3 regions of the Shewanella sp. SM74 genome follow, and region 3 is predicted to be linked to each of the others. Evidence: predicted binding sites of a transcription regulator. Region 3 holds the regulator's gene; each other region holds the start of a gene.
The links. Region 3 encodes LexA, which represses DNA repair genes until DNA is damaged. Its sites were predicted from a motif close to TACTGTATNNNNATACAGTA; they were not measured.

Region 1 (6,135 bases), on a different contig from region 3:
TAAGAGTAGTAGGTCACTATGTTTCAGACCTTAAAGATCAATACCTCAGCACTAAAGCATTCATTTAACTGGCTAGTCCTCGTGGGACTGGCCTTTTTTGTTTCAGCCTGTTCAAAGCAAAACGAAGTCATTTCGTTGGCCGGCAGCACTATGGGCACGACTTATCACATTAAAGTCGTCCCGAATGAGCAGATGCCGACGGCGCAGTTACTTCAAGCGGAGATTGATTTAGCCCTTGAGCTAGTCAATGACCAGATGTCGACGTATCGGCCTAATTCAGAATTATCCCGTTTCAACCAATTGCCATTGGAGCAAAGCGTTGAAGTCTCACCGGATACCATAAAAGTGGTGCAAGAGGGAATACGTTTATATCAAGTGACTGATAAGGCACTTGATATTACCTTAGGTCCTTTAGTTAATCTGTGGGGTTTTGGACCTGATAAGCGTCCAACGAAAGTTCCGACACAGGCTGATATTGATGCGGCTAAAGCCAAAACAGGGATTAGTGAACTTTCCATTGAAGGCAACCGTCTAAGTAAGCACAACACCCATTTATATGTAGACTTATCATCAATCGCGAAGGGATTTGGGGTTGATAAGATCGCTTCCATTCTTGATAAATACCACGCGACAGGGTATTTAGTTGAAATCGGTGGCGAACTGAGTATCAAAGGTGCCAAAGGTGATGGAAGCTCTTGGCGTGTTGCTATAGAGCAACCGACCAATGATGGCTCTGAAGCCGTACAGCAGGTTATTGCACCTGGTACTATGGCGATGGCGACCTCTGGTGACTATCGTAATTATTATGAAGAAGATGGCCAACGTTTTACGCATATAATCGATCCGCGTACTGGTTTGCCGATAAATCATAAGTTAGCATCCGTGACTGTATTGCATCAAAATTGTATGACGGCCGACGGTTTTGCGACGGCCATGATGGTTTTGGGCACAGAAGCATCATTGGAGCTTGCCAAGAAGGAACACTTGGCGATAATGCTAATCGAAAAGCAAGGCGACGGATTTAAGGTCTATTACAGCGACGCCTTCAAGCCTTTCCTTATTTAGTTTTTGGAGTAAACCATGACCTCTTTTATCGCGGCATTTGTGATCTTGTTAGTCTTCTTTTTACTCATGTCGATTGGTTATCTCATCAAGCGCAAAGCCGTTGAAGGAAGTTGTGGCGGTTTAGGTGTTCTAGGGATTGAAAAAGCGTGTGATTGTGATGACCCTTGTGACAAACGTAAACGTCGTATGGCCGCTGAAGAAGCGCGTCGTGAGAAGTTAACGAAAGACCGCATTATCTAAATAGTCTTGATTCGATCATAGCCCCCCATTTAGGGGGCTATTTTTTGCCTCGTATTTTCTTACACGGGTTAATCATTTGAGATTTATCCTTGGGATTAGAGTGGGATAGCAAGTTAATCTAAGCAGGAATGAGAATGCTTTTCATCATTAAGTGAGTGAAATATAAAGATAATTTGAGTTGGTCGATAAATTGTACTAGGCTAGAAGCTTGATTTAGATCAATCTTTTCACGCTTACCAAGGATAGTAACTTATGAAAGGTCATCCTAAAGTGGTTGGGCAACTGAATCGGGTGCTTACCTGTGAGTTGACCGCCATCAATCAATATTTCCTCCATGCCCGCATGTTTAAACATTGGGGCTTAGAGAAGTTAAACCACGTCGAATACAAAAAATCCATCCAAGATATGAAGCACGCCGATAAGCTCATCGAGCGAGTGCTGTTTTTGGAAGGTCTGCCTAATCTGCAACAACTCGAAAAACTTCGCATTGGTGAACATAGCCAAGAGATGCTCGACTGCGATCTGGCCATGGTGCAAGAGCAGCTTACATTGTTGCGTGATGCGATCAGCTTGTGTGAAGCCGAACAGGACTATGTGAGCCGCGATCTGCTGGAAGATATTCTCGAAGACGAAGAAGAGCACTTAGATTGGCTCGAGTCGCAGCAAGAGCTCATTACGCTAACCGGTATTCAAAATTATCTACAATCGCAAATTAGCGACCAATAGGAGCAAGATATGAAAGGCGATAAAGACGTTATTGATGCGTTAAATCGACTCCTAACGGGAGAACTCTCGGCAATGGATCAGTATTTTGTCCATGCCCATATGTACGAAGATTGGGGCCTGAATGAACTCTATGAGCGTATCGCCCATGAGTCAGATGATGAGAAAGCCCATGCAGCCAAATTAGTGCAGCGCATTTTATTCCTCGAAGGTACACCCAATGTTGCCGCCCGTGAGGCATTGAACATAGGTAAAGATGTAGAAGAGATGCTACGTAATGATCTTGCCTATGAATACAAGGTCGCGGACGATTTGCGCAAAGTGATTGCACTGTGTGAGCAGAAGCAAGATTACCAGACACGTGAAATCCTCGAAGTATTACTCGACGATACAGAGTCTGACCATATGTATTGGCTCGAAAAACAACTTGGGCTTATTGACCGTGTTGGATTGCAAAACTACCTGCAAACTAAGATGTGAGCCTTAGATTGTTAGGTTGAGTAAATACCTAGGCCACTGAGTGTAATGGCCTAGGAAACTCAGTTATTAAGCATGTCTGTTGTTCCTCACACTTGTCTTGTTCTCTTTTCTAGCGCTAGGCCACATCTTATTGGCCCAAATCTATCAGGAATACTTGATTACTGTTTTTATATACAGTATTTTGGCGTTGGAGGAATTCAACGTGCGAAAAATTATTCATATCGATATGGACTGCTATTTTGCTGCAGTGGAAATGCGCGACTTTCCTGAGTACCGTGGCAAACCTTTAGCTGTGGGGGGCAGTAGCGACCGTCGCGGTGTTATCAGTACTTGCAGTTACGAGGCACGTAAATTCGGTGTACGTTCAGCAATGGCAACGGCTTATGCCTTTAAGTTGTGCCCTGAGCTGATTTTAGTTCCGGGTCGGATGCAGGTTTACAAAGAAGTGTCGCTACAAATTCGTGAAATATTTTCTCGCTATACCCAATTAATTGAGCCGCTTTCCTTAGATGAAGCTTATTTGGATGTGAGTGAGTGCCAACAACATAAGGGCTCTGCGACCTTGATTGCCCAAGCGATTCGTCGCGATATCTTAGCCGAAACGGGTTTAACCGCATCGGCGGGTATCGCGCCAGTAAAATTTTTAGCTAAGATCGCCTCGGATCTGAACAAGCCAAACGGCCAATATATCATTACGCCAGAGACGCTTTCTGAGTTTGTTAAGACCTTATCGCTGCGTAAAATTCCCGGTGTTGGTAAAGTCACCGCAGAAAAGCTCTCTTCGCTCGGGCTCAATACCTGTGGTGATGTGCAAGCTTATTCTAAACCTGAGCTCTTAGCGCGATTCGGTAAGTTTGGTGGCGTGTTGATTGAGCGTTCCCAAGGCATAGATGAACGGGGTATTTCTGCCGACAGAGAGCGCAAATCAGTGGGTGTTGAAACCACGTTAGCAAAGGATATTTATAGCTTAGAGCAGTGCCAGCAGGTGATGCCGAGTTTGATCCAAGAACTGTCGTTGCGTTTAAGTCGCAGTGCTAAGGAACGCAAAATACATAAACAGGTGGTCAAACTTAAGTTTAACGATTTCAAGCAGACTACAATTGAGCACCGCAGCGATGAAGTCTCGATTGTAATGTTCTATGAGCTACTCGCACAGGCTATGGAAAGGCAAGAAGGCCGTGGCATTCGTCTATTGGGTATTTCGGTCGGCCTCGCCGATTCTACTCTTGTCGTCGCCACAAGCTTAAACGGCCAGACTCAGCTGGATTTAGCTCTCTAGTGGGTGGAGCACAATAGCCTATATTGGCTCAATAAGCCTCGGGTGGATTTGCCAGCATAAAATCAATTAACAGTCTGACCCGTAAGGGCAGGTTGTCCCGATCGCGATACATCAAGTAGGCGGTGCGCGGAATACCTTGCCACTCGGGCAGTATTTGAATGAGTTTGCCACTTCGTATCTGTTCACTCGCCATGCTGATGGGTATGAGTCCAATCCCAAGCCCCGCCACCACGGCCTGACAGGCAATCGCCATATCATCGACGGCTAGTTTGATATTCCCCCTTGGTTCAAACTCGACATTTTGCCCTGTGCTATTGTGCTGTAAACGCCACGTTTTTGTGGGCTTGGCGATGATAACCGGATGCTGATCCAGCGCTTCAATGGATTGCAGCGCATGCCACTGCGTTGCCGATGTGCTGGCGCAAAGTACAAAGCTAATTGTGGTAAGTGGCCTTGCAATCCAATCGGGATCTTTAGGTTCGCCCACTCGAAAGGCGATATCGATGGCGTTTTCACTGACATCGATATTCATGTTCGACAGACTTAAATCGATATCAATATTGGGATAATGCCGTTGGAAGGCGTTGAGTGATTCACCCAGCCAGCGATAGGTTGTATTGATGGGCGCCGAGATCCGCAATTTGCCAACCGCTTGATGTTTATCCGCATGCAACTCACCAGATACCTGGTTTAACTCGATAAATAGCGGGCCGCAGCGTTCGAGATACCGCTGACCTGTGGCGGTAAGGTTGACTCTATGGGCGTCTCTGTGCAGTAAACGCAGACCTAAGGATTGTTCTAACAGATTGATTCGACGGCTTAAGGTTGAAGGTGGAATGCCTAAGTGCTGCGCCGCGAGCTTAAAACTCCCTTGCTGTGCCACCACCCAAAATAAGCGCATATCGTCTAAGGAATAATTAAGTTTCATATTTGGAATTTAAGCTCTCAATTTTGTTGGTTTTAATAATATATGAAACTTATAAACTAAGCTCAATCCCAATTACCTCCCTAGAGGCCGATATGAAATCCCATACACCTTACATGACATTCGTTTGTCTACTGATTTGCGTTTTTAGCTGGGGCAGTGTGTTTCCGATTGCTAAGCGAGTGCTGGAGGAGATGTCAGGAGAGTCCCTCGTCTTCTGGCGTTTTACCATTGCGGCTGTGACTCTAGCGTTATATATCGTTTTTACTCGTCAGGCTTGGCCCAAATTGAGTTTGGTGCAATATATTGTCATAGCGTTAGTGGGTGTGATTGGTGTAGGCGGCTTAAATCTGGCGTTATTTAATGGCCTGCAGCATACCTCTGCTGCCAATGGTGCCTTGATTATGGCGCTCAGCCCGCTGGTGACTTCAATCGTCAATGCGCTATTACAGCGTGAATGGCTCAGCAGACAACAAGTGTTTAGCTTAGTGGGGGGATTGGCGGGCGTACTGCTAGTGATCACCAACGGTAGTGTGCAGCAGTTGCTCAACTTTAGTTTTAACCAAGGTGATGTGATGATTGCCGCCGGCATGTTGGCGTGGAGTGGTTATACCATTTGTTCGCAACGGGTCGGCCATTGGTTGCCTGTGTTGCCCTTTACCTTGCTGAGTATGATAGCTGCCAGTGTGTCTATGTCCGTGGTTGGGCTTGGCCGAGGTGAATTTCACCCTTGGCTGGAGTTGATGGAACTGTCGGCAACGGCTTTTTCTAGCGTGCTCTACATAGGTTTGTTCGCCACTGTGCTCGGTTATCTGTTTTGGATTAACGGTGTTAAGGCGCTTGGCCCCGCTAAGGCATCGATTTTTTTTAATCTCGTGCCCGTTTTTGCAGCATTAACGGCGTTAGCCATGGGGCAGGCGGTGACGGAAATTCAGTTGGTAGGGATGCTGATAGTGATCCTTGCGTTGATGTTACCTATGTTAGTCAACCTACGCGCGGCAAGAGGCTTAGTGGTTAAGCGCTGCTAATCGGTGCTAGCTTTGCTGTTTAAATATAAGGGAGCACCTGAATTCAGATAATCACTGCGACAGGTTTATGCTCCCTTATTCGTTTGAGGGGACCTTTCAAACATCACTGATTTACAAAAGGTAACTTATATAAAAGCTTTCACTCTCAACAAATTACAGTTTAAAGCGGCTGACCAGCGCAGTGAGATTACTCGCCATTGACGAGAGTTGTACGCTTGCTGCGTAGATTTCATCAGTGGTTCGTAGACTCTCCTCCGACTGTTCGGCAATGTGTTGAATATTTTGATGGCTCTCATTGGCCATAGTGGTTTGCGCTTTGGCTGCGAGGGCGATTTGATTGTTCATCTCACTAATTTGGCTCACCATTTCTGCAATATGCGCTAAGGCTTCACCGG
Region 2 (6,135 bases), on a different contig from region 3:
AGGTGGGAAACTCTATGGTCCAGGAGGTGCGGCTGAGTTATTGGACATCAATGCTAATACGCTGCGTAGCAAAATGAAGAAACTGGGGATTGTGTAATCTTTCAAGGCTAACGAGTGCGCTATAACAAAAATAGAAAGCATCGGTTAACAAAGTGCATAAATAACAAAGGTCACATAAGTGACCTTTGAAAAATTAATGATAACCATAGGATCTAGAAGAAATAACGGATTCCCACCGCATAGTTGTTATCTTGTAGATCTTCATAGGCTTTATCATCCATACTGCTGAAATCTATTTTGGCCTCAACGTACATAATTGTGTCGCGGCTATAGCGATAATGCAGACCTAACACTGCAAATTGGCGTGTCCATTTTCCTTGGATCGCAGTATCTACATCGGTATCAAGATCTTGATATGTCAGTAATACAGTTGGAACGAAACCATTATCATACTGATAAGCAACAATAAACTCTGCTCCAGTTGAATCATATAAATCTCCGCCCACTAATTCGTTTTGCTCACTCTTATGGGCGTTAAAACCTACGTATAAACCGTCAGCATCACGACCTGGAGCATATTGATAGAAACTACCGTATTGGGCGCCAATACCAATAATTTGATTAGTGTTATCAACCTCTTGGCCTGCAAGGTTTCCGGTAAAATCACCACGATTAAATCCCGCTAGCACTTTAAATTTATCAGTAAAGTTGTAAGTTACACTTGCACCGTAGCTAGGTTCGAAACTCAATTCGGAACCATCATTCAAGGGAGCACCACTGCCATCATACAAGGCAACATCGCTATTTTGTTTAGAGGCATACTGCACTGCGACATGTAGATTACCAAAAGTATTACGATATTGCAGCGCAGCATCGGCACGTCCTGCACCTGTTAAACCACCGTCACCGAAGGTATAGGCCCCCACTGACCACCCCGTAAAAGCATTGAGCACATCGGTTGTGTAAGCAACATCATAGTAAGCCCCCCATTGCTTACCAAAACTGATCTTTCCCCATTTCTCATGGGACATCCCTACATAACCCAATCGATTGAATAAAAAATCTGAATTTTTAGATGCAGATAACTGACCGCCACCTTGGCCTTGCGTGTATATAAGGCCGTCATCACTGGTCACCATATTGATACCCCATTCCGTATGGGCAAAGGAGCTCCAGCCATTTTTCTCTTGACGGTCGAAACGAAAACCAACACGAGAAAAATTATCTATAACGGAAGTTTCATGACCATCATTTAACGCGGCAAAACCTAACCAACCTATCATGTTAACGCTGTTAGTTTGGTCATTATACAACTCAACGGCTTGAGCAGTTCCCATTAACAATAAGCTTGGGATCATCAAAGCGAGCAATGTCTTTTTCATTTCATCTACCTTTAAATTCAGCGAAACCACATATAATCACATGATTTATTTAATATATTATTTTCCCCAATCAATACTAAGCAGGTTATATGCCACCGGGAGGAAAAGCTGAAAATCAAGGTGTTTTTTAGATACGGATCAGGCAATCTCGAAATATCGTGATTATCGGTTGTTAAATACCGTTAGATAAATTAAATGTCGTTATTACATCAAGAGACAATAACGACATATATGCAACAAGTGTGTCATTACACTGCTGTTGTAGATTTGCGGCTATTAGAAGCTGAACGACTGGTTGATCGAGTTACCGAACTTTTGGAACTGGTCTTTTGGGAAGCATATTTGTTGGAACCATTGTTTTTTGTTGTACCTATACCTTTCGCTGAACTTGATTTTTTAGAGTACGACTTACGATAACCGAATTTATTACTTGCCGTTTTACGATAACCTTGGCCTTGTAAACCATTAAGCGCGGTTGGCAGTTGTGCGCCTGCATTCTGGATAAGCGTGGATAAGGTGCCGAGCAGTGGCTGCATAAAGGCTTGATAAGAGGTTTCTTTATGGCAAATGCCATTCAGACTCGCTTCCCAAAGCGCTGTCATATCCGGCGTAGTCGCACTCGCGGGCAAGCTGTTAATCAATCCTTTCCCCACGTCTGTCGAGACAATAGATTTACCTAAGCGCTGTAAAAAACCGCGTTTGAACAGCAATTCGATAATACCTGCACGGGTAGCCTCTGTACCTAATCCGTCGGTTTCTTTAAGAATTTTACGGATCTCAGGATCGGTCACATAACGGCTAATACCCGTCATAGCTCCGAGTAAAGTGGCATCGGTAAAGGCCTTTGGTGGTTGAGTATTTTTCTCCAACAATTCGCCTCGAGTACAATGCAAAGCCTGTCCCAATTTCAAAGGCGGTAATTGGCCGATAAACTCGTCATTCTCCTCATCGTCCTTACCTGCGCTTTCTTCCGTCGACTTGTTGCCACTCGCCTTACTGCCATTTGGCTCTTGGCGGGCAAAGAGTTGCTTCCAGCCGAGGGATTTATCCTGACGCGCCTTGGTATTAAATAAGCCACCCTCGATTGTCACTTGCACTGTGGTTTCACTGTAACAATAAGCCGGATAAAACTGGGCTAAGTACTGGCGAGCAACATGAAGATATAACTGCCTCTCACGCTGACTCAAGCTAGATAAGTTAGCCGTCTTCTCTGTGGGGACGATTGCGTGATGGGCGTCCACTTTTTTATCATCCCATGCTTTAGATTTAAGACGGGGATCGGGTGCATCAGCACCTTGCAATAACTCAGCAGCACCGTTACTGATCGCCTTAAGTACCGAAGGCGCAAGGTTATGTTGCTCAACGGGTAAATAACGACTGTCGGAGCGTGGGTAAGTAATGAGTTTATGACGTTCATACAAACTTTGGCAGGTATCGAGCACATCCTTAGCACTCATACCAAACCGTTTGGCCGCATCAATCTGTAACGCGGATAAGCTGTAGGGCAATGGTGGATTCTGTTTCTTGTCCTTAGCCACTAATTGAGTGACAAAAGCGGGTTTATCACTGATGCGACTCACCACATTTTGCGCTAACCCTCTCACTAACACTCGTCCTTCTTCATCCATATAAGGCTGACAAGCTTCGCTAGGTTGCCACTTGGCGCTGAAGGTTTCTTGCTTCTCGGTCGCCAAATGCGCCAGTACTTCATAAAAAGGCTTAGATTGAAAGTGGGCAATCTCTTCATCACGGCGCACCACTAGCCCAAGCAATGGCGTTTGTACTCGGCCGACGGATAACACGCCTTGATAACCGACCTTTTTACCTTGGATGGTGTACGCACGCGTCATATTCATGCCATAGAGCCAATCGGCACGACTGCGAGCTAAGGCCGATGTGGATAAAGGAATAAACTCGCGATTGCTGCGTAGCTGCGTTAGAGCCCGTTTTACAGCTTGTGGGTTTAAGTCACTGATCAGTAAACGCTGGGTTTGATGTAGCTTGTCCCCCGTCACGCCAAGATAGGCAATCACTTCATCCACGAGTAACTGCCCTTCGCGGTCGGGATCGCCCGCGTTAACCAGCGTGTTGGCTTGTTTGACTAATCGTTTTAGCACTGTGAGTTGGCTGCGGGTTGCGGCCTTAGGTTTTAGTTGCCACTTGTCTGGCACTATTGGCAAATGCTCGAATTTCCAAGACTTAAATTCGGGATTATAGGCATCAGGTTCTGCTTGCTCGAGCAAGTGACCAACGCACCAAGACACACAATCGCCATTGGCGGCTTCGATAAATCCATCGCCTTTTTTATGGGGTTTAGGCAATACATCGGCAATGGCCCGCCCTAGGCTAGGTTTTTCTGCGATATAGAGAATCATACAAACACCAAGTACTGGATATAATTACAGTACAATTTAGCCCAAACGCCAGTTGAGTGCAAATTTCTGTAGTAAACCGAGCTTAAATGTAAAAGCTTAAGTGTAAATTCAATTGCGAATGATTCTCAACAAGACATAAGATACACTAAATAACTAAGGAGTGACTATGAGACAGTTTGCAATAAATGCGCGACAGGCTATGACAATAACTCCAGCATCAATATTAAGATTCAATCAGTTATTGATATTCCATAGCTTAATGTTACTCGCAATAAGCATGCTCACCAGTACCTGGCTGGGACAAATGAAAATCATCGATATGCCGTTAGCATGGGGATTCATTCTCGTCATTCCTATTGCTGTGAGTTTATCTCTATTACTCAGCCATCAAATCACGCGCCATAGCTTAAGCAGCTTATTCGGCGTGTGGATGCTACTTTGGGTAATGGGATAACTGACATTCATAATAAATCACTACCGTATTTCGAGTTAACTCGCCCCTCTGCTCTATTTATCCATGCTAAAACTCAATTTCAAAACACATTGGTTTCAAATATTTAACACTTTAACTATGAAGCTCCCTAAAAAATAGTTATGTTGAGTATCTTGGATATTTACAAAAAATGTCTTAATCAAAAGTGAATGTCCTAACTCAACATCTGTTGAATAACCGTAAACCTAAAAACTCTGCTAAAACAACACAATAAAGGAATCGGAGTCTATGAATGAGATTGTCAACGCGATCAATAGTGTAATTTGGAGCCCTGCACTTATTTTTCTTTGCCTAGGTGTCGGGCTCTATTTCTCCCTTCGCACTCGATTTTTACAGCTGCGCCATCTGCCAGAAATGATCCGCCTGATGTTTGATGGTAAGAGTACTGATGCGGGAGTGTCGTCTTTTCAAGCACTCGCGATGACATTAGCGGGCCGAGTCGGTACAGGTAACATTGCAGGGGTTGCCACAGCAATCACCTTTGGTGGTCCTGGCGCTTTATTTTGGATGTGGATGGTTGCCTTTCTCGGTGCCAGCTCCGCTTTCGTTGAATCTACCTTAGGTCAAGTCTATAAAGAAAAAATCAATGGCGAGTATCGTGGTGGGCCTGCTTTTTATATTGAAAAAGGCTTAGGCATGAAATGGTATGCATGGGTATTTGCAATTGCGACCATATTTGCTTGCGGGATCCTGCTGCCGGGCGTACAAGCTAACTCGATTGGTTCAAGTTTAAAAACCGCTTTCAACATAGATCCTAATGTGACTGCAGCCATACTGGCTATGCTTCTTGGCTTTATCATTTTTGGCGGTGTAAAACGTATCGCTCACTTTGCCAGTGCCGTCGTCCCCTTTATGGCACTGGGTTACATCATAGTGGCTTGTGTCATCATAGCGCTAAATATTGGCCAGCTACCGGGTATTTTATGGTTAATTATCAAAAGTGCCTTTGGCTTTGATGCGGGTTTTGGTGCCATTTTAGGCTTAGCCATCATGTGGGGGGTAAAGCGGGGTATTTACTCCAACGAAGCGGGTCAAGGTACAGCGCCACATGCCTCATCTGCAGCGGCGGTAAGCCATCCAGCCAAACAAGGGTTAGTTCAAGCTTTTTCTGTGTATATCGACACCTTATTCGTTTGCTCTGCAACAGGTTTCATGCTGCTCATTACAGGACTGTATAATGTTCAGGGCCCAGACGGTGCGGCGCTCTATACCGGCATTGCCGGAGTCGCTGCAGGACCAGGCTACGTACAAACGGCAATGGAAAGTATGATGCCAGGATTTGGCAATATCTTTGTGGCTATCGCACTGTTCTTCTTCGCCTTTACGACCATAGTGGCTTATTACTACATTGCCGAGACCAACATTGCCTATATTAACCGTAAAGTAAATCATCCTTGGTTCATGGTCGTTCTCAAAGTCGTGATCATTGGCTCAACCGTATACGGCACAGTTAAAACGGCTGATATGGCTTGGGGAATGGGTGACATTGGTGTCGGACTCATGGCATGGCTCAATATTATTGCCATTATTCTATTAAGGAAAACCGCATTCACTTGCCTTAAAGATTATGAATCACAGCAAGCACTCGGCATAGAGCCACTTTTCGACCCGGTAAAACTGGGGATTAAAAATGCGGATTACTGGGTTGAACGTAAGCACGCTGAAGAAAATGTAATGACTGAAACAGCGCAACGCATAAATACGTAGACGTTATCACGATGATCCGTTAAGCAAATATAAGCCATTAAAAAGCCAGTGATTTCTCACTGGCTTTTTTTGTATCGTTTAGAACAAAAAGGACACAAACTTTACGATACTGAATTACCCACAATCCTTATGGGTGACAGACGTTATGCAGCTCTAAGTTAGTGCCGATATCTTTATT
Region 3 (6,135 bases):
CCAATCGAGACGATTTGATTAACATCGGCAAATTGAATCGAGTAGTCAGGGATACGCCTTGGCATTCCTGCCAGCCCAAGGAAATGCATCGGGAAAAATAGCACATTGACTGAAATCACCGAGCACCAGAAATGCCATTGTCCCAGTCGTTCGTTGTACATGTGTCCCGTCCACTTAGGTAGCCAGTAATAGGCCGCTGCCATGATGGAGAAAATCGCACCAGTCACGAGCACATAATGGAAATGTGCCACAACAAAATAAGTATCGTGGTACTGGAAGTCGGCGGGTGTAATGGCGAGCATTAATCCCGAAAAACCGCCAATAGTGAAGAGTATGATAAAGGCTACAGCAAACAGCATGGGCGTTTCGAAACTGAGTGAGCCGCGCCACATAGTGGCAACCCAGTTAAACACTTTCACTCCAGTTGGCACTGCAATCAACATAGTGCAATACATGAAGAACAGCTCGGCAAACACAGGCATACCTGTGGTGAACATATGGTGCGCCCACACGAGGAACGACAGAATTGCAATACTAGCCGTAGCATAAACCATGGATGCATAGCCAAATAAGGGTTTACGACTGAAGGCTGGGACTATGGCAGAGATGATGCCAAAGGACGGCAAGATCATGATGTAGACTTCAGGGTGGCCGAAGAACCAGAAAATATGCTGGAACATCACAGGATCGCCGCCGCCAGCCGCATCGAAGAAACTCGTGCCGAAAAACTTATCTGTCAGCACCATAGTCACTGCGCCAGCGAGTACGGGCATAACCGCGATCAGTAGGAATGCCGTGATAAGCCAAGTCCACACAAACAATGGTAACTTCATCCATGTCATGCCTGGCGCGCGTAAATTCACTATGGTCACAATCACGTTGATTGCGCCCATGATCGAACTTATCCCCATGATGTGAATAGAAAATACAAAGAGCGCCGTGCTATCTGGACTATAAGTTGTTGATAGTGGTGCGTAGAAGGTCCAACCAAAGTTAGGTCCGCCACCTTCCATAAATAGCGAACTGAGAAGGATAGTGAAGGCGAAGGGGAGTATCCAAAAACTCCAGTTATTCATCCGTGGCAGCGCCATATCGGGCGCCCCTATCATCATAGGGATCAGCCAGTTAGCGAGCCCTGTAAAGGCTGGCATTACCGCACCGAATACCATGATCAGCCCATGAACAGTTGTCATTTGGTTGAAAAAGTTGGGCTCGACCAATTGTAATCCAGGTTGAAAGAGTTCAGCGCGGATCACCATGGCCATAGCGCCACCGGTTAAGAACATAATGAAGCTGAACCATAAATACAAAGTACCTATGTCTTTATGGTTGGTGGTTAGCAGCCAGCGCATGATGCCCTTTGGCGCACCATGATGATGGTCATCATGGGCTGCGGTTTGATCTTGAGTCGTTGTGCTCATCATTATCCCCTACTGTCCATGACTTGCGATATCAGCAGGTTGCACTGTATCGCCGGTATTGTTGCCCCAAGCATTGCGTTCATAGGTAATGACTGCTGCAAGTTGTTGTGGGCTAAGCTGTTTGCCAAATGCCTGCATAGCCGTGCCTGTTTTACCGTGCATCACAATATCGATGTGATTGGCGACTGGTCCAATGGCGATAGCGCTACCCACTAGCGCGGGGAAGGCGGGTGGTATTCCTGCACCTGTCACTTGATGGCAGGCAGCACAGAAGGTCGCGTAGACAGTTTCACCTTCGGCCATGAGGGCGTCATGGCTGAGTGTGGGGAGGCTTGCGGGATCGACTGCAGCTGAGACGTCTGTTGCAGACGCGGGTGTCGGGGTTATACTGCTTGGTACCGCGGCGGATGTTTGTGCAGAATTGCCGTTCATGTACTCGTTGACGTCTTTGGCTTGCACTGCATCGCCAGTATTATTGCCCCAAGCATTACGCTCGTAGGTAGTCACTGCCGCGATTTCTTGTGCGGTCAATTGCTTACTAAACGCTTGCATGGCAGTACCCGTTTTACCGTTGAGCACAATTTCAAGGTGACCGCTGAGTGGTCCCGTTGCAATCGGGCTACCTTTAAGGTGCGGAAATACGCCTTGCAACCCTTCGCCATTGGGCTGGTGGCAGGCTGCGCAGTGCCCGAGGTAAACTTGTTCACCTTGAGTCATCAACTCTTCTTTACTTAGGGTTTGTGATAAAGCGGCTTGAGCGGCTTCAGCCGCAGCACCTGCGGCTTGTTTCTGCTCTGTGACCCAAGCCTCAAACTCGGCTTCGGGTAACGCTTGTACTACGATAGGCATAAAACCATGGTCTTTACCGCAGAGCTCGGCGCATTGACCACGGTAAATGCCGGGTTTGTCGATGCGAGTCCAGGCCTCATTGATAAATCCTGGATTGGCATCTTTCTTAATTGCAAAGGCGGGCACCCACCAAGAATGGATGACATCCTCTGAAGTCATCAGAAAGCGGATTTTGCGGTTTATCGGTAGAACGAGCGGTTTATCGACTTCCAATAGATAGTTTTCACCCTTGGTTTCGGTGCCTTCGATTTGTGCTCTGGGTGTTGTCAGTATGCTATAAAAATCAATATCTTGATCGAAATAGCTGTAATGCCATTTCCATTGGGAACCCGTGACTTTTACGGTGAGATCGGCGTTGCTGGGATCTTCCATTGCGATTAAAGTTTTTGTCGCTGGAATCGCCATTAAGATCAAAATGATAAATGGCAGAATCGTCCAAGCGATTTCAACTTTAGTGCTTTCGTGAAAGTGGGACGCGACAGCGCCTTTGGATTTTCTGTGGTTGATCATGGCGTAAATCATGACGCCAAAGACCACTAGGCCTATTGCGCAGCAGATATACAAGATGGTCATGTGCAAGTGATAAACCTTGCCACTGATCTCGGTCACGCCAGGGGTCATGTTGAACCGCATGTCTGCGGCGGTCAACGGTGGTGCGAAAAGCACCACGAGTAAACAATACAACAATTGCTTCACAAGACTTCTCCTCTGCCAATTGCGAATAGCAACTACAAAGAAGAGCAACACAGTAAGTCTCAACTCTATGCAAACTCTTCAGTTCCCAAAAAAGCTTTTTTGACTTCAACGTGCGTTGGCGGCTGTTACTTTTAATCAAGTATTGTTACTGCTGGTAATTAGCCACGCTGGCACATACTGCTGAAATAAATCTGTTCTCTATTTTTAGTGGCGCTTCGAGTTCGATAAATACTCGATTCATTGACCACGGAAGGTGATATATCATCACCGACTTAACCAACCATACTTGCTGTTTAAATATTGATCAAGATCACTTATTTATCTAATTATCTGAAAAATTGCCAAAAAAAAGCCTCACATTCATAGGTGAGGCGGCTTTCAAGGTAAAAAATTAAATGAATATTTAGTGTACAGCGCTAAAAAAAGATTGCTGACCGAAGAGATTGCCTTGCTCAATGCGTACGTCGGCATGTAAGTGACTGTTTACGTCTTCAAGCACTATGCCCATAGCTCGGGCACTTTTAGCCACGATTTGTAGGCGTCGATTATCCCGCGCATCTAATGATTGAGTCCAAGTAATGACTGCACTGGACGTACCACTTGTCAGGGCTTTTTCCATCGCCCACAGGGTTTCGACTTCATCTTTAGCATGAACCAGTAAGACTCTATCCATACGCACACCTGCGCTGGCAAGCATTTGCTTGTAGCCAATACTTGGTGGGTTGATGAGCACTAACCAACGGCCCTGTTGGCTTAACTGAGCGAGTTGTGCACTCAGATGAATTAATTCTTGGCGACCTTGAGTCTTAGTTGGCATACAGGCGATAGGCGCATGGTGCCAGTCATAGTCGGCATCACGGACTTCATCGAGCCACAAGCCCGGATGGCGGGGGGCATTGCCAAGTAGTTTATTCATAGCCAATCTCCATTACGGATCACACCGACGGCGAGTCCTTCAATTGTTAAACTTTGGAAGCCTAAATCCACTTTAATCGGGGAGTAATCTTCATTTTCGGCATGTAGATAGACCACATTACCTTTTTTTTCGAAACGTTTAACAGTGACATCGTCATCGACTCTAGCGACAACCACTTGACCATTTCTAGCTTGTTCTACTTTATGAACTGCCAGCAAATCACCTTCGAGAATGCCGATATTCTTCATGCTGTCACCCTTTACTCGCAGTAAAAAATCGGCGGCGGGATGGAACATGCTTGGGTCGACTTGGTAGTACTGTTCAACATGTTCTTGGGCGAGGATAGGTTCACCTGCGGCCACTTGGCCGATGAGCGGTAAACCTGTTTCAGTCAAATCTTCGATTTCCGCAGGCAGACGAATGCCTCGAGATGTGCCTGGCATGATCTCAATGCAGCCCTTTTTTGCCAACGCTTTAAGATGTTCTTCAGCCGCATTGGCGCTCTTAAAACCTAAACGGGTTGCGATTTCTGCCCGAGTGGGTGGCATGCCAGTATCGGCAATATTTCGTTTAATTAGCTCTAATATTTCAGCTTGGCGTGGCGTCAAAGGTCTCATGGTGTTTCCTGTTTTTCTATACAGTTACTGTTAGTATATACAGTATTATTTGCAGCGCAAGTATTAACCACTTTTTAGCTATGTTGGAGAGAATTAGCGAATATTGCCCATAGTCTGGTATTCTATCGGGCTAGTAAACGCACTTAATTGCATAAGAATAATGCCTAAACACGACTCTCTTTGGTTGAAATCATTACGTTGGATCCAAAAACACTTAGTGCACACTATTGTGGTGCCTCAGGATCCCTTTGCCGATCTGAATCTGGATGCTTCCAGACCCCTTGTTTATGTGATGAAAACAGAATCCCTTAGTGACATAGCTGCTTTGAGCGAAATAACGGCTAAGTTAGGTTTACCAAGCCCTTATGAGCCTCTAGTGGCTAATGGTGTGACTGCGCCTCGGGTTGTCTGTCTTCAAGGACGTAAGCCACTGTTTGGCGAGCGTGCTGGTAATGAGCCTTTCCTCGAATGCTTTATGCGTTTGTTAGCCGTGCATAAGGAACGTCCTGAATTGGATATTCAACTTGTGCCTGTGAGCTTGTATTGGGGTCGAACGCCAGGGAAAGAAGACGACACTATGAAGGCGGCCGTATTTGAGCGGGAAAACCCGACTTGGTTGCGCAAGTGCTTGATGATTCTGTTCTTAGGTCGACATAACTTCGTGCAGTTTTCGAATGCCGTATCCCTGCGTTACATGGCTGACGAACATGGCACCGACATGGGGATTGCCCATAAGTTAGCACGGGTTGCGCGCGTGCATTTCCGTCGTCAACGTAAGGTAATGACAGGGCCTGTGCTGCCAAACCGCCAAGCACTGTTTCATTCGTTGCTCAAATCTGAGTCGCTGCGCAAAGCGATTCAAGAAGAAGCCGCCAGTAAAAAGATTTCTGAGACCCAAGCGCGCGAGACGGCTATTGAGTACCTCGATGAAATCGCAGCAGATTACTCAGATAGTTTAGTGCGTATTGCCGAGCGTTTTTTAACTTGGTTGTGGAACAAGCTTTACAGCGGGATCAACATTAAAGGCGCCGAGCAAGTTCGCCAGCTGCACCATGATGGTCACGAGATCGTTTATGTGCCTTGCCATCGCAGCCACATGGATTACCTGCTGTTATCGTATATTTTGTATTATCAAGGCATGGTTCCGCCGCACATTGCTGCTGGCATCAACCTCAATTTCTGGCCCGCGGGACCTATGTTCCGTCGCGGTGGTGCCTTCTTCATCCGCCGTAGTTTTAATGGTAACAAGCTGTACACCGCAGTATTTCGTGAGTATTTAGATCAGCTGTTTGCTAAAGGTTATTCGGTGGAATACTTCTCCGAAGGTGGCCGTTCACGTACTGGCCGTCTGTTGGCGCCGAAAACTGGCATGATCGCCATGACGATGAACAGCGTACTGCGCGGTATTGAACGTCCTGTCACACTTGTGCCAGTGTATTTAGGCTATGACCATGTGATGGAAGTAGCGACTTACCATAAAGAGTTAAGCGGTAAGAAAAAGAAAAAAGAATCTGTGTGGCAGGTGTTCGGTGCCATTCGTAAATTAGGTAATTTCGGCCAAGGTTATGTGAATTTTGGCGAGCCTATTACCCTGCAAAATTTCTTAAATGAGCGTGCGCCAAACTGGCGTGCTGAG

Region 1: the regulator LexA is predicted to act here: its motif matches at 2,668-2,687, upstream of dinB (DNA polymerase IV).
Region 2: the regulator LexA is predicted to act here: its motif matches at 3,770-3,789, upstream of L5M49_RS11580 (DNA topoisomerase III).

Annotation. Positions count from the first base shown of each region.
Region 1 covers NZ_JAKKRZ010000004.1:159,703-165,837, forward strand. Annotated here, with positions in the region: gene L5M49_RS06425 (FAD:protein FMN transferase) at 19-1,065, shown strand; gene nqrM ((Na+)-NQR maturation NqrM) at 1,081-1,305, shown strand; gene bfr (bacterioferritin) at 1,558-2,031, shown strand; gene bfr (bacterioferritin) at 2,041-2,508, shown strand; gene dinB (DNA polymerase IV) at 2,711-3,787, shown strand; gene L5M49_RS06450 (LysR family transcriptional regulator) at 3,816-4,715, opposite strand; gene L5M49_RS06455 (DMT family transporter) at 4,808-5,740, shown strand; gene L5M49_RS06460 (methyl-accepting chemotaxis protein) at 5,894-6,135, opposite strand, start outside.
Region 2 covers NZ_JAKKRZ010000009.1:103,718-109,852, forward strand. Annotated here, with positions in the region: gene L5M49_RS11570 (sigma-54 interaction domain-containing protein) at 1-97, shown strand, start outside; gene L5M49_RS11575 (porin) at 213-1,382, opposite strand; gene L5M49_RS11580 (DNA topoisomerase III) at 1,631-3,757, opposite strand; gene L5M49_RS11585 (hypothetical protein) at 3,924-4,211, shown strand; gene L5M49_RS11590 (alanine/glycine:cation symporter family protein) at 4,479-5,957, shown strand; gene purF (amidophosphoribosyltransferase) at 6,085-6,135, opposite strand, start outside.
Region 3 covers NZ_JAKKRZ010000014.1:97,179-103,313, forward strand. Annotated here, with positions in the region: gene ctaD (cytochrome c oxidase subunit I) at 1-1,421, opposite strand, end outside; gene coxB (cytochrome c oxidase subunit II) at 1,431-2,966, opposite strand; gene L5M49_RS15265 (cell division inhibitor SulA) at 3,370-3,882, opposite strand; gene lexA (transcriptional repressor LexA) at 3,879-4,499, opposite strand; gene plsB (glycerol-3-phosphate 1-O-acyltransferase PlsB) at 4,660-6,135, shown strand, end outside.